3 regions of the Streptomyces sp. NPDC046881 genome follow, and region 3 is predicted to be linked to each of the others. Evidence: riboswitches for the same ligand, from Rfam matches in the RefSeq annotation. Region 3 holds a riboswitch; each other region holds the start of a gene.
The links. Region 3 has a riboswitch for thiamine pyrophosphate ahead of thiO (glycine oxidase ThiO). Riboswitches for the same ligand answer to the same signal wherever they lie in the genome.

Region 1 (4,982 bases), on a different contig from region 3:
ACCTGACCGGCTTGCAGTCCCTTCTTGGGTTTCCTGCTCCGGCCGAAGAGACTCAGCTCACCCACCCTGACGTGGAGCCGTAGCCATTCCGGGAGTTCCCCCAGGCGTAGATCAGGCAGTCGGGCCGCGTGCGAAGCGAACGTCCAGGCCTGCATCTCGCCGTCGTCGTCCAACTGTGCGGCGACCGCGGCCATGCGCTCCACCACGTCGGCCACCACGCCCTTCGAGTACAGGAAGGACATGGAGCCGGAAGCGTCGAGTACCAGGATGACGCGCGCCGTCACACCGGCGGCACCGTGCTTTCTGAGGCTGACCGCCACCTGCTCCTTGCGCAGGGACAGCCTCTTACGCATGTCCACGGGCAGTAGTTCCTCGCCCTTACCGGAGTGCGCGTCGAGTGTCGGCGCGGACTGGGCAGGCGGTGCCGGCGCGGGAGCCGGCGACAGACCGGGGGCGGCTGTGGCCGAGGCATCGTCGTCAACGGTGATCCCGAAGTCGGTGGCCAAGCCGGCAAGCCCGGCAGCATATCCCTGTCCGACCGCACGGAACTTCCACTGACCGCCTCGCACATAGAGCTCGCCACCGATGAGCGCCGTCTCCGTCGTGGCCTCCATGTCGAACCGGGCCAGTTCTCCCTGCGTGCCTGCGTCGAACAGCCTCAGGGTCAGTCCCGACATCTGCCCGAACGTCCCGCCGTCAGTGGACGCACACAGCACAATCCTTTCGACTTCCGGTTCCAGCGCGCGCAGATCCACCTCAAGCGTGTCCGTCGTGACGCCGGCACCCTTCTGCTTTCCGAGGTGCCTCACGGAGCCGGATGCATGCTGCGGTTGGTTGTAGAAGACGAAGTCACCGTCGCTGCGAACCCGTCCGTCACCACTGAGCAGCAGCGCCGAGGCATCGGCGTCCGGCGCTCCGGGTGTTTCGGACCAAGCAAGCTCAGCGCGCACCGCCCGGGAACCGATCGGAAGGTTGGCGCCCTTGCTCATTGATCTCGCTGTCATGCAGCAAGTCTGGGGCCGGCACGGGACGGACACCACCTCCTCGTCCCGGGGAGCGATGGTCCGGGGACCGGACCATCGCTCCCTGCTCCGTCAGTCGGCCAACGGCAGGTACACCCGGTTCCCGCCGGCCGCGAACTCCTTCGACTTCTGGAGCATCCCCTCGGCGATCTCCTCGGGTGAAGCCCCTTCAGCCGCCGCACCACCGAACCGCTCCGTGATGCTTTGGCTGATCTTCATGCTGCAGAACTTCGGGCCGCACATGGAGCAGAAGTGGGCCGTCTTTGCGGGCTCGGCGGGCAGGGTCTCGTCGTGGAACTCCCGTGCCGTGTCCGGGTCCAGAGCGAGGTTGAACTGGTCCTCCCACCGGAACTCGAAGCGGGCGTCGGACAGTGCGTCGTCCCACTCCTGCGCACCGGGGTGCCCCTTGGCGAGATCGGCGGCGTGTGCGGCGATCTTGTAGGTGATGACACCGGTCTTGACGTCGTCCCGGTTGGGCAGGCCCAGGTGCTCCTTGGGCGTGACGTAGCAGAGCATCGCCGTGCCCCACCAGGCGATCATCGCGGCACCGATGCCGGAGGTGATGTGGTCGTACGCCGGCGCGACGTCCGTGGTCAGCGGGCCGAGCGTATAGAACGGAGCTTCATCGCAGATCTCCTGCTGAAGGTCGATGTTCTCCTTGATCTTGTGCATCGGGACGTGTCCCGGGCCCTCGATCATGGTCTGTACGTCGAAACGCTTGGCGATCCGGTTGAGTTCCCCGAGCGTCCGCAACTCCGCGAACTGGGCCTCGTCGTTGGCGTCCGCGATCGACCCCGGCCGCAGGCCGTCGCCCAGCGAGTACGTGACGTCGTAGGCGGCGAGGATCTCGCACAGCTCCTCGAAGTTCTCGTACAGGAACGATTCCTTGTGGTGGGCCAGGCACCACGCGGCCATGATGGAGCCGCCCCGCGAGACGATGCCGGTCTTGCGGTTGGCGGTGAGCGGGACGTACGCCAGCCGGACGCCCGCGTGGACGGTCATGTAGTCCACGCCCTGCTCGGCCTGCTCGATGACGGTGTCCTTGTAGATCTCCCAGGTCAGCTCCTCGGCCCTGCCGTCGACCTTCTCCAAGGCCTGGTAGAGCGGCACCGTGCCGATGGGGACGGGGGAGTTGCGCAGGACCCACTCGCGGGTGGTGTGGATGTTGCGCCCGGTGGACAGGTCCATGACCGTGTCGGCGCCCCAGCGGGTCGCCCAGGTCATCTTCTCGACCTCCTCCTCGATGGAGGACGTCACCGCGGAGTTGCCGATGTTGGCGTTCACCTTCACCAGGAACCGCTTGCCGATGATCATCGGCTCGATCTCCGGGTGGTTGACGTTGGCCGGCAGCACGGCCCGGCCCGCCGCGATCTCCTCGCGGACCACTTCGGGCGAGACGTTCTCCCGGATGGCCACGTACTCCATCTCGGGCGTGATCTCGCCCCGGCGCGCGTACGCCAGCTGGGTCACCGCCTGGCCGTCGCGGCCCCGGCGCGGCTGGCGCGGACGTCCCGGGAAGACCGCGTCCAGATTGCGCAGCCCGCCACGCGGCGAGGTGTGCTTGATCCCGTCGTCCTCGGGACGGACCGGACGGCCCGCGTACTCCTCGGTGTCGCCGCGGGCGATGATCCAGTTGTCCCGCAGGGGCGGCAGGCCCCGGCGGACGTCCGTGTCGACGAGCGGATCGGTGTACGGGCCGGATGTGTCGTACAGCGTGACCGACTGCCCGTTGGTGAGGTGCACCTGACGGACCGGCACGCGCAGGTCGGGGCGCGAGCCCTCGACGTACGCCTTGTGCCAGCCGATGGACTTCCCGGCCTCCTGCGACTTCTCGTCCTGAACGGAGGCAGGCGTGCGTGCGTCCTTGTTGGTCATGAGACCTACTCCCTACGCCGGCATTACCCGGTAACAGGTTCGGCGGTCGACGCAGCGGTGTCCGTCTGCCGACGCTTCCTGTGGAACATCGGTTGTTCCACGTGAAACATCGCGTGTACGGAGGTCAGCGCCCTCTCAGCCCGGTGCTCCGAGCTCCCGCGTGTGCAAAGGTGCCTCCACGCTAGCGCCATGTGTGGCGCGGTGAACAGTGGGCCCCTACCGTTCTTGCGATGATCGGGTGGTGACCAGGATGGAGCAGTACCCCTATCAGCCGCCCGAGCCGCACCGCCGAGACGGCTCGGACAAGGGCGACGCACACGGCCATGGAGCCCATGAAGGCAGCCGTGATACCGCGCCTGGGCACGGTCATGCGCACGGCCACAGTCACAGTCACGGGCCCGCCGCCCCCGTGTCCCAACACCTGCGCAAGGTCATCGCGGCGATCCTGGTGCCCTTCACGGCGGCCGTCCTGGTCGGTCTCGTGGTGCTCTGGCCCGGATCGGCCCCGTCCCACAAGCGCTCGGGTGTCGGTTTCGACCGGCAGACCCAGCAGGCCACGGTGACCCGGGTCGTGGAGGTCAGCTGCAAGTCGGTGAACGCCGCCGGTGGCGCCCCGACCGGCGACACGTCCACCGCCGGGGGCGCGTCCGCACAGCAACAGGCCGGCGGTACCTGCAAGAAGGCGACCGTCCGCGTCGACACCGGCAAGGACAAGGGACGTACGTTCACCGAGATCGTGCAGCCGGACCAGACACGGCAGCTGCACCAGGGCGAGAAGGTCGTGGTCGCCTACGAGCCCTCGGCCCCCAGGGAGCTGCAGTACGCGGTGACCGATGTGGACCGGAAGTTCCCCATGGCGCTGCTCGCGGGCATCTTCGCGGTGGCCGTCGTCGTGGTGGGCCGGCTGCGCGGTGTCATGGCACTGGTCGCCCTGGCCGTGAGCTTCCTGGTGCTGACGCTGTTCATCCTGCCGGCGATCCTGGAGGGGGCGAACCCACTGGTGGTGGCCGTGGTGGGGTCCAGCGCCATCATGCTGATCGCCCTGTACATGTGCCACGGCCTGTCGGCGCGTACGTCCGTGGCCGTGCTCGGCACGCTGATCTCGCTCTTGCTGATCGGCGTGCTCGGCTCGCTCTTGATCGGCTGGGCGGCGCTGACCGGCAACACGGACGACAACACCGGCCTGATCCACGGTCTGTATCCGTCGATCGACATGAGCGGTCTGCTGCTGGCCGGTGTCATCATCGGTTCGCTCGGCGTGCTGGACGACGTGACGGTGACCCAGACGTCGGCCGTCTGGGAGCTGCACGAGGCGAACCCGTCGATGGGCTGGCGCGGCCTGTACCGGGCGGGTATCCGGATCGGCCGCGACCACATCGCGTCCGTGGTCAACACCCTCGTCCTCGCCTACGCCGGTGCCGCCCTGCCCCTGCTGCTGCTGTTCTCGATCGCGCAGAGCAGCGTCGGGACCGTGGCCAACAGCGAGCTGGTGGCGGAGGAGATCGTGCGCACGCTGGTGGGCTCGATCGGTCTGGTCGCCTCGGTCCCGGTCACCACCGCGCTGGCCGCCCTCGTCGTGTCGGCCGACCGGCCCGGACCGGCCTCGGCGGCACCCGCCGGGGCGCAGCCCGCGCCGGCACGGGGCGGCCGGGGCCGGCGCCGGAAGCGGTGAGCACGGAGGGCCGGGGAGGGTGCGTACGGTGGGGAGGCCCGCGGTGTCACCGGAAGGAGCCCGCTGCAGAAGCGTTCCTGCAAGGTTCCGTGCGGCATCGCGACGGGCCGCCACCCGTGCCGTAACGCTTCAGCCGGCGCTCTGCTCCTCGGCCAGGATGCGGTCCAGAGCCTCGTCGAGATGCGCGTCGAAGTCGGCGAGCGCACCCTCCTGACCGAGCGGCACGAGCTTGTCCGTGCGGTCCAGGAAGGCCACGAGCGGTGGCGCCGACGAGCGGAACAGGGCCTGGTCGCCGCCGACCTGAAGCCGGATCAGCACCTCGCCCAGCACCTCGGTATCGGTGGGGGCGATGTGCACATCCCCCTCCCCGCACGGACGGCCGACCCCGTCGATCAGCAGCTCTCGTCCGAAGG
Region 2 (4,982 bases), on a different contig from region 3:
TGCTGTTAGGCCATTCCTAAGGGTCGTGCGGTCGCCTCAGTGTGTTCTTCCCAGGCCCGCTCCAGCTCTTGCTTTTGCGAGTTGGTCAGGATGCCGCGATCAAGGCCCAGCTGCAGAGCTTCGGCTACGATGCCGAGCTTCATCTTCGTCATGGCATCGACCATGCGATCTGAGTTGCGGGGGGTGCCGCGGTGCCCCCACTCCAGGTCCTCAGGGCGGAATGTCACAACTTCTCCGTCATGGCTCTCAAATGCGGCCTGCGTAATACGCACCTTTACCCGTGTTCGCCCCAGGCTCTCAACGACGCCATTCACTGCTCATCGTGCGGAGGCGGTGGGATTTGAACCCACGGTGACATCGCTGCCACGACGGTTTTCAAGACCGTGTACGGATCGACGCTCCCAAAGCGTCGAGTGCGCCCACGGCCGCGTGGACATGAGCCGGGCCGCGACGCAACCGTTCTCCTGCGCACCACCAGAACAGTCGCTCCTGTGCGTCCTCCCTTGGATGCATGCCCAGGCCATGCTCGGGGCACAGGGGCCACGCCTGCCACAGAAGCTCCATGACGGTCTCCTGCGCGGCTTCGGCGACGCTCGCCAGTGCAGAGGCAAGGCTGTGCTGTGAGTTCGGGTCCAGGTGATTGCCGTGCCACTCGCCGTTGGCCATGGCGACGTAGACGTTCTCTGGCTCATCCGCATCGTAGGACGGAAGGGCCAGCAGTTGCAGGGGTTCCAGCTGGGGAAGCGTCACCGCCAGGTCCCGGTTCAGAAGGGCGAGAGCCTGGTCCCACACCAGGTACTCGCCCGGCGAGACGCGGCGAGGCTCAGGAGGGTCGAAAAGAGCGCACATGAGCACCATCCGATGTCGACAGCCCCCGTGATCGACCTGATGAGGATGAGTGTAGGCCTCAAAGCCTTGGTGTCGTACAACCTTGTATCCGATACGACAGACCGATGCCTTTTGGGTGCGGCGTGCACTCATCGCGGCCATGTAATGGATCCGGCTGGTATTCGCGCCCTGTGTAAAAATGCCGATGCCGTTGTCCTGCCGCACCAGCTGGACTGCAAGAAGAACGTCGTGGTGAATCTCGATCTGTGATTCGCAGGCAGTGCGGGTTAGGTCGATTCCCTGGAACTTGCGCAGGGTGGGCTTGACAGCCTTCAGGACTTCTTTGCTCAGGCCGGTCGGGAAGCCACCACTTAATGCTTATCGACCCGTCCGAGTTCACGTTTCCCCCTCGCGCCCCGCTCGCGGCGTGACGAGTCACACCAGGGCATCATGCTGCGCCGATGGACGAGTACGCGTGAGTCCACGAGCCCTGCAGTGCCGGCCGCGGACTTGGATGAGGAGAGCTGGGCGGCAACCGTCGCGGCCCTGCCTGTCGGGGCTCGGATCGCCGAAGAGGACATCCGTTGCCAGCCCCGCTGGCAGCGATCACGGCCATGCCGCAGGGATGGGCCTCCCGGCTTTTGGGAACCTTCGTGAGCGGCGCGGTCCTCTGGCAGCCCACGACCACCAGCTCAGGGTCCGCCTCGACGAGTAGCGGGCGGCCCACGAGTGATCACCCCTGGGCCGTCCCTGGGCCGTCCGAGATCGCTCAACAGCGACCGGCGACGACCACTACCGACAGTCGTAGCGATCGACAGCCGCAGGTCACCCAAGTGGATCTGCGACACTGGTACAGCCATGCCTAAGCCCGGAGAACTCACATTCGTCGCGCCGCGCGGAGCCAAGAAGCCGCCGCGGCATCTCGCCGACCTCACGCCCGCTGAGCGCAAGGACGCGGTGGCCGGGATCGGTGAGAAGCCGTTCCGTGCCAAGCAGCTCTCGCAGCACTACTTCGCGCGGTACGCGCACGACCCGGAGCAGTGGACCGACATCCCCGCGGGGTCGCGTGCCAAGCTCCAGGAAGCGCTGTTCCCGGAGCTGATGACGGTCGTCCGGCACCTGTCCACCGACGAGGGGACCACGCGCAAGACGCTGTGGCGGCTGTTCGACGGGACGCTGGTCGAGTCTGTGCTGATGCGGTACCCGGACCGGGTCACCATGTGCATCAGCTCGCAGGCGGGCTGCGGGATGAACTGCCCGTTCTGCGCGACCGGCCAGGCGGGTCTGGACCGGAACCTGTCCACCGCCGAGATCGTGCACCAGATCGTCGACGGGATGCGGGCGCTGCGGGACGGCGAGGTGCCCGGCGGGCCCGCGCGGCTGTCCAACATCGTCTTCATGGGCATGGGGGAGCCGCTCGCCAACTACAAGCGAGTGGTGGGTGCCATCCGCGCGCTCACCGATCCCGCCCCGGACGGGCTCGGGCTGTCGCAGCGCGGGATCACCGTGTCCACGGTCGGGCTGGTGCCGGCCATCCACCGGTTCGCCGACGAGGGCTTCAAGTGCCGGCTGGCGATCTCCCTGCACGCGCCCGACGACGAGCTGCGCGACACCCTCGTCCCCGTGAACACGCGGTGGAAGGTGCGCGAGGTGCTGGACGCCGGGTTCGAGTACGTCGAGAAGTCGGGCCGCCGGCTGTCCATCGAGTACGCGCTCATCCGGGACATCAACGACCAGGCCTGGCGCGGTGACCGGCTCGGACGGCTGCTCAGGGGCAAGCCCGTGCACGTCAACCTCATCCCGCTGAACCCGACCCCGGGGTCGAAGTGGACCGCGTCCCGGCCCGAGGACGAGAAGGCGTTCGTCGAGGCCATCGCCGCCCACGGGGTGCCCGTGACCATCCGGGACACCCGCGGTCAGGAGATCGACGGGGCCTGCGGACAGCTCGCGGCCACCGAACGGTAATCTGACCCGGTCGGCACAACTTCATATCGGCCAACATCTGCATATTCCGACAGGGGAGCGCCACAGCGCTGAGAGTGCGGCAACCGGCCGCAGACCCTCTGAACCTCGCCCAGGTCATTCTGGGTAGGAAGTTCGGTCATCACTCAAGCTGTTGCGCCCTGCCCGGGCCTCCCTCGAAGGAGCCCGGGCAGGGCCGCGTCTCTTCCTGGCCAACCCCAGGAGGACATCCAGTGCACAACAAGACCCTCGTGGCCGTCGCGGTCGGGCTCGGCCTGACCACACTGTCCGCATGCGGCTCGACGGACACCGGCAGCCACACGGACTCCAAGACCGTCACCCTGGTCAGCCACAACTCGTGGGCCGTCTCCAAGAAGGTCCTCAAGGACTTCGAGAAGCGGTCCGGGTACAAGGTCCGGGTCCTCAAGGACGGCGACGCCGGGCAGGCCGTCAACAAGGCGATCCTGACCAAGGACAACCCGCAGGGCGACGTCTTCTTCGGCGTCGACAACACCCTGCTCTCCCGCGCCCTCGACAACGGCCTCTTCCAGCCGTACACCGCCAAGGGCCTGGACAAGGTCGGCGCCGCCTACCAGCTCGACAAGGACAAGCACCGGGTCACGCCGATCGACCACGGCGACATCTGCGTCAACTACGACAAGGCGTACTTCAGCGAGCACAGGCTGACCCCGCCGCGGTCCTTCGCCGACCTGGCCAAGCCGCAGTACAAGAACCTCCTCGTCACGGAGAACGCCGCCACCTCCTCGCCCGGCCTCGGCTTCCTGCTCGGCAGCGCCGCGCAGTTCGGCGACGACGGATGGCAGGACTACTGGAAGAAGCTCAAGGCGAACGGCGTCAAGGTCGTCGACGGCTGGGACCAGGCCTACTACCAGGAGTTCTCGGGATCGTCGGAGGGGAAGAAGGCCGGCGGCGACCGGCCGCTCGTCGTGTCGTACGCCTCCTCGCCGCCCGCCGAGGTGATCTACGCCAAGAAGCGGCCCAGCACCGCCCCGACCGGCGTCGCGACCGGCACCTGCTTCCGGCAGATCGAGTTCGCCGGGCTGCTGGGCAACGCGAAGAACCCCAAGGGTGCCAAGGCCTTCATCGACTTCCTGGTCTCCAAGGAGTTCCAGGAGGACATGCCGCTGAAGATGTTCGTGTACCCGGTGCGGCAGGGTGCCGAGGTCCCGGCCGACTTCACCCGGTACGGGCCGGCCGCCGAGGACCCCGCGACCATGGCCCCCGGCAGGATCGCCGCCAACCGTGATCAGTGGGTCAAGTCGTGGACCTCGCTCGTACTGAAGTAGCGACCCGCAAGCGTCGCAGGGGGAACGCGGCGCGGCTCGGCCTCATGGCCGTGCCCGTCGCGTTCTTCGCGCTGTTCTTCGCCTGGCCCGTCGCCGCGATCATCGCGCGCGGGCTGAAGACGGACGGCACCTGGCGGTTCGGGCGGATCGCGGACGTCGTCACGCAGCCGGACATCCGGCACGTGCTGTGGTTCACCACCTGGCAGGCGCTCGCCTCCACCGCGCTCACCCTGCTGCTCGCCCTGCCCGCCGCCTATGTCCTCGCCCGCCTGGACTTCCCGGGCCGGCAGTTGCTGCGGGCCGTCGTCACCGTCCCGTTCGTGCTGCCGACCGTCGTCGCCGGCAGCGCCTTCCTCGCGCTGGTCGGCCGCCACGGTCTGCTCGACCAGCTGTGGGGCGTACGGCTGGACACCACGGTGTGGGCGATCCTGCTGGCCCACGTCTTCTTCAACTACGCGGTCGTCGTCCGCACGGTCGGCGGGCTGTGGGCCCAGCTCGACCCCCGGCAGGAGGAGGCCGCCCGGATGCTGGGCGCCTCGCCGTCGGCGGCCTGGCGGAAGGTCACCCTGCCCGCGCTCGCGCCCGCCGTGGCCGCCGCCGCCCTGATGGTCTTCCTGTTCACCTTCACCTCCTTCGGCGTGGTGCAGATCCTCGGCGGTCCCACCTTCTCCACCGTCGAAGTGGAGATCTACCGGCAGACCTCCGAGGTGTTCGACCTGTCCACGGCCGCCGTCCTCACCCTCGTCCAGTTCGCGGCCGTCGGCGCGATCCTCGTCGTGCACGCCTGGACGGTACGGCGCCGGGAGACGGCCCTGCGGCTGGTGGACCCGAACACGACCGTCCGGCGCCCGCGCGGCGCCGGCCAGTGGGCGCTGCTCGCCGGCG
Region 3 (4,982 bases):
ATCGCGGAGGCCATCCGCTCCGGCTCCTGAGCCCGCGTCACCGCGGAGGCCAGCATCACCCCCGCGCACCCCAGCTCCATCGCCAACGCCACGTCGGACGCCGTACCGGCCCCCGCGTCCAGGATCACCGGCACGCGCGCGTGCTCCACGATCAGCTGGAAGTTGTGCGGATTGCGGATGCCCAGCCCGGACCCGATCGGCGACCCCAGCGGCATGACCGCGGCGCACCCCACGTCCTCCAGCTTCCGCGCGAGCACGGGGTCGTCGTTGGTGTACGGCAGCACCGTGAACCCGTCGTCGACCAGCGTCTCCGCCGCCTCCAGCAGCTCCACCGGATCCGGCAGCAGCGTCCGCTCGTCGGCGATGACCTCCAGCTTCACCAGGTCGGTGCCGAGCGCCTCCCGGGCCAGCCGGGCGGTCAGCACGGCCTCACCGGCGGTGAAACAGCCCGCCGTGTTCGGCAGCACCCGGATGCCGAGCTTCTCCAGCACCGACAGCACCGAGCCGTGCACGGAGGGGTCCACCCGGCGCATCGCGACCGTGGTCAGCTCCGTGCCGGAGGCGATCAGCGCCCGCTCCAGCACGTCGAGGCTGGGCGCCCCGCCCGTGCCCATGATCAGCCGGGAGGTCAGGGTCAGGTCACCGAGGACCAGGGAATCGTCGGCCACGGCTCAGCCCCCCTGCACGGCGGTGAGGACCTCGACCCGGTCGCCGTCGGCTAGGGCGGTCGTCGCCCACTGCGCGCGCGGGACGACGGTCTCGTTGACGGCGGCGGCCACCCCGCGCGGCGCCGCGGTGAGGGTCCGGACGAGGGTGTCGAGGACGGTGCCCGGGGCGATCTCCCGGCGCTGTCCGTTGACGGAAATCAGGACCGGGCTGTTCATGCGGGCTGCTCCAGCTTCTCCGTGAGTGCGGCGCCGAAGCGCTGCGGGGCGAACGGACGGGCTTCCTCCGGCAGTTCACCGGAGACCAGGGTGTGCGCCAGCACGTCCCCGGTGACCGGCGTGAGCAGCACCCCGTTGCGGTGGTGCCCGGTGGCCAGCAGCAGCCCGGCCAGGCCGGACGGGCCGAGCAGCGGCGCGTTGTCGGGGGAGCCGGGGCGCAGTCCGGCCCGGGTCTCGGTGAGCGGCAGCTCGGTGATGCCGGGCACCAGCTCATGGGCGTCGCGCAGCAGCTCGTACACGCCCCCGGCGGTGACCGTCGTGTCCCAGCCCAGCTCCTCGCTGGTGGCGCCGACGACCAGTTCGCCGTTCTCCCGCGGCACCAGGTAGACGTGGCTGCCGCGCACCACGGCCCGGACGGTCCGGCTCAGGAACGGCGCGTACCGGCGTGGCACGGTCAGCCGCAGCACCTGCCCCTTGACCGGCCGCACCGGCGGCAGCAGCTCGTCCGGCACGCCCGCGAGCCGCCCGCTCAGGCTGCCCGCCGCGAGCACCACCTGGTCCGCGCGCAGCGCGGTGCCGTCCGCCGTGGTGACCCCGGCGGCCCGGTCCCGCACCACGTCCAGCCGCTCCGCCCACGCGCGGTGGAACACCACACCGGCCCGCTCGCACGCGGCCACCAAAGCCGCCGCCAGCCGGCGCGGGTCGATCTGGTGGTCGGCGTCCACCCGCAGCCCGCCGCGCACCCCCGGCGCCAGCATCGGCTCCAGACGCCGGCAGTCCCGCCCGGACAGCCACTCGGAGGCGAGCCCCGAGCGCTGCTGGAGTTCGTGCAGTTCCCGCAGGTGGGCGCGGTCGTCGGCGTCCAGCGCGACGGCGAGGGTGCCGCAGCGGCGGTAGCCGAGGTCGTGGCCCGTTGCTTCGGCCAGCTCGGCCGCGAAGCCGGGGTAGCGGCGGGCCGATTCCAGGTTCAGGGCGAGCAGGGTCTCCTCGCCGTAGTGCAGTTCGGTGACCGCGGCCAGCATCCCGGCCGCGACCTGGGCGGCCCCGCCGCCGGGCTCGGGGTCCACCACGGCCGTGGCGAGCCCGCGCTGCGCCGCGCGCCAGGCCGTGACCAGGCCGATGATTCCGCCCCCGATGACGAGGACGTCGGACGTACGTGACGACATGGGCGTCCAGCCCCTCCCTTCGCCGGCATGACCCGGATCAGGTTCGTACGGTCGGAGGCCGCCAGCCTCCCTCTCAGCCCGGTGCGTCCGGGCTCCCGCGAGTGCTTGTACGGTGGCCACCCTAGCCCGCAGCCCTCCTCACCCGTAAGGGAGCCCCGTTCCGTGGCCCGGTCGCTCGACGGACTGATCCTCGCCCCCGTGGCGGACCAAGCCCCAGGTCAGGTGGGCACCCGCACCCGTTTCACGTACCACGAGCAGGACGGCGGGATCTGGGCCGAGTACGCCGGCGGCGACGTGGTGCGCGGCCATCTGGTGGGCACCCGGGAGGGGGACCGGCTGGACTTCCGGTACGTGCAGCTGAAGACCGACGGGACGACCGCCTCCGGGCACTGCGTCTCGACGGTGGTCGAGCTGCCGGACGGGCGGGTGCGGCTGGAGGAGAGCTGGGAGTGGGAGTCCCAGCCGGGCTCCGGCACGAGCGTTGTGGAACAGGTCACCGGTCGGGCCCCCTGACTGACAGATCGTCAATTGTCTATGGTGATCGGGTGAGCGAGCAGACAGCGGAAGAGGGCACGGCGGCGGGACGGCGCGTGGTCGTCGTCGGCGCGGGCATGGCCGGGGTGCAGACCGCGGTCGCCCTGCGCGAGCAGGGCTTCCGGGGCGTCGTGACCGTCATCGGCGCCGAGCCGCACCAGCCGTACGACCGGCCGCCGCTGTCGAAGGCGGTCCTGCTGGGCAAGGCCGAGGACTCCGCCTTCGAGGTGGACTTCGACTCCCTCGGGGTCGAGCTGCGGCTCGGCTGCGAGGTGCTGGGCCTGCGCCCCGCCGAGCACGAGCTGGACACCGAGGCGGGCCCGGTGCCGTACGACGTCCTGGTCCTCGCCACCGGCGCCGAACCGATCCGGCTGCCCGGCGCCGAGGGCGTGCCCGGCGTGCACCTGCTGCGCACCCTGGACGACGCCGAACGGCTCCGGCCCGTGCTCGCCCGCCAGCACGACATCGTGGTCGTGGGCGCCGGCTGGATCGGCGCCGAGTTCGCCACCGCCGCCCGCGAGGCCGGCTGCGCGGTGACGGTCGTGGAGGCCGCCGAGCACCCGCTCGCCGGCGCCCTGCCCGCCGAGGTCGCCGCGCCCATGGCCGCCTGGTACGCCGACGCGGGCGCGGAGCTGCGCACCCGCGCGCGCGTGGAGCGCGTCGAGCCCGGCGAGGTGGTGCTCTCCGACGGCACCCGGCTGCCCGCGGGCGCCGTCGTCGTCGGCATCGGGGCCCGCCCCGCCACCGCCTGGCTCGCCGGCTCCGGCGTCGAGCTGGGCCCGCACGGCGAGGTCCTCACCGACGACCGCCTGCGCGCCTCCGTGCCGGACGTGTACGCCGTCGGCGACTGCGCCTCCTTCCCCTCGGCCCGCTACGGCGAACGGCTCCTCGTCCACCACTGGGACAACGCCCTGCAGGGCCCGCGCACGGTCGCCGCGAACATCCTCGGCGAGACCCCGGCGGTCTACGATCCGGTGCCGTACTTCTGGTCCGAGCAGTTCGGCCGGTTCGTGCAGTACGCCGGCCACCACGCCGCCGCCGACCGCCTGGTGTGGCGCGGTGACCCGGCGGGCCCGTCCTGGACGGTGTGCTGGCTGCGCGAGGGCCGCCTGGTGGCCCTGCTGGCGGTGGGCCGCCCCCGGGACCTGGCCCAGGGCCGCCGGCTGATCGAGGCGGCCCGGATCCTGGATCCGGTCGCCCTGTCCGACCCGGCCCGCCCCCTGAAGGACGCCACGGCCGACTGAGCGCCCCGCAGGGGTGCGGGGAACCGCGCGAGCAGCCACGACGCACGCGGACGGCCGATGACAGATCGCGGCCGGTCCGGCGAAGCGCCTACGCTTGTGTCCGTGACCGAGATTGACGCAAAAATTGATGCTCTCGTCCCCGCCTGGCTCACTCTCCCCGACATCGCCGACATGCTCGGTGTCGAGGTGACACGCGTCCGGCAGCTGGTCAAGGAGGGCCAGCTCATCGCCGTGCGCCGTGGTGAGAACAAGGCGCTGCACGTCCCCGCCGCCTTCATCGACGGGGACAAGGTCGTCAAGGGCCTGTCCGGGACCCTGACGCTCCTGCGGGACGACGGCTTCACGGTCGAAGAGATGATCGAGTGGCTCTTCACCCCCGACCCGACCCTGCCCGGCACCCCCGCGCAGGCCCTGAGCGAGAATCGCGGCACGGAGGTGAAGCGCCGCGCCCAGGCGCTCGCCGTCTGAGCCGACCCGCAGCAGGAGGTGGCGTGCGGACCGGACGCCCGTACGCCACCGCCCCGGACCGCCGGGGACACCGACACCACGGGGGGACCCACGCATGTCCGACACCGCCCGCGCCGCGCTCGCCGGTGCCCGCCTGTACCTGTGCACGGACGCCCGCAAGCGCCAGGGCGACCTGCCCGAGTTCCTGGACGCGGTGCTGGCCGGCGGTGTCGACATCGTGCAGCTGCGCGACAAGGGCATGGAGGCCGCCGAGGAGCTGGAGCACCTCCAGGTCTTCGCCGAGGCCTGCGCCCGGCACGGCAAGCTGCTCGCGGTCAACGACCGGGCGGACGTCGCCCACGCCGCCCGCGCCGGCGTGCTCCACCTCGGCCAGGGCGACCTGCCGGTCCCCGCGGCCCGCGCCATCCTCGGCGACGGCGTCCTCATAGGCCGCTCCACGCACGCCGAGGCCGAGGCCGCCGCGGCCGCCGTCCAGGAGGGCGTGGACTACTTCTGCACCGGCCCCTGCTGGCCCACCCCCACCAAGCCCGGCCGGCACGCCCCCGGCCTCGGCCTGGTCCGCTACACGGCGGGCCTCGGCACCGACCGCCCCTGGTTCGCCATCGGCGGCATCGACCTCGCCACCCTGGACCAGGTGCTGGACGCCGGTGCCCGCCGGGTGGTCGTGGTTCGCGCGATCACCGAGG

Region 1: another riboswitch for thiamine pyrophosphate. It lies ahead of thiC (phosphomethylpyrimidine synthase ThiC); the one in region 3 lies ahead of thiO (glycine oxidase ThiO).
Region 2: another riboswitch for thiamine pyrophosphate. It lies ahead of ABZ923_RS02400 (thiamine ABC transporter substrate-binding protein); the one in region 3 lies ahead of thiO (glycine oxidase ThiO).

What each region holds. Positions count from the first base shown of each region.
Region 1 covers NZ_JBEYXJ010000030.1:54,798-59,779, forward strand. The annotation lists gene ABZ923_RS17175 (VWA domain-containing protein) at 1-1,004, opposite strand, end outside; gene thiC (phosphomethylpyrimidine synthase ThiC) at 1,095-2,897, opposite strand; TPP riboswitch at 2,890-3,067, opposite strand; gene ABZ923_RS17185 (YibE/F family protein) at 3,139-4,569, shown strand; gene ABZ923_RS17190 (SsgA family sporulation/cell division regulator) at 4,699-4,982, opposite strand, start outside.
Region 2 covers NZ_JBEYXJ010000002.1:193,988-198,969, forward strand. The annotation lists gene ABZ923_RS02380 (hypothetical protein) at 6-152, opposite strand; tRNA gene ABZ923_RS02385 (tRNA-OTHER) at 326-403, opposite strand; gene ABZ923_RS02390 (hypothetical protein) at 376-1,053, opposite strand; gene rlmN (23S rRNA (adenine(2503)-C(2))-methyltransferase RlmN) at 1,687-2,793, shown strand; TPP riboswitch at 2,835-2,941, shown strand; gene ABZ923_RS02400 (thiamine ABC transporter substrate-binding protein) at 3,024-4,097, shown strand; gene ABZ923_RS02405 (iron ABC transporter permease) at 4,142-4,982, shown strand, end outside.
Region 3 covers NZ_JBEYXJ010000049.1:10,062-15,043, reverse strand. The annotation lists gene ABZ923_RS22950 (thiazole synthase) at 1-668, opposite strand, end outside; gene thiS (sulfur carrier protein ThiS) at 672-884, opposite strand; gene thiO (glycine oxidase ThiO) at 881-2,050, opposite strand; TPP riboswitch at 2,048-2,159, opposite strand; gene ABZ923_RS22935 (hypothetical protein) at 2,213-2,563, shown strand; gene ABZ923_RS22930 (FAD-dependent oxidoreductase) at 2,596-3,828, shown strand; gene ABZ923_RS22925 (Rv2175c family DNA-binding protein) at 3,931-4,296, shown strand; gene thiE (thiamine phosphate synthase) at 4,391-4,982, shown strand, end outside.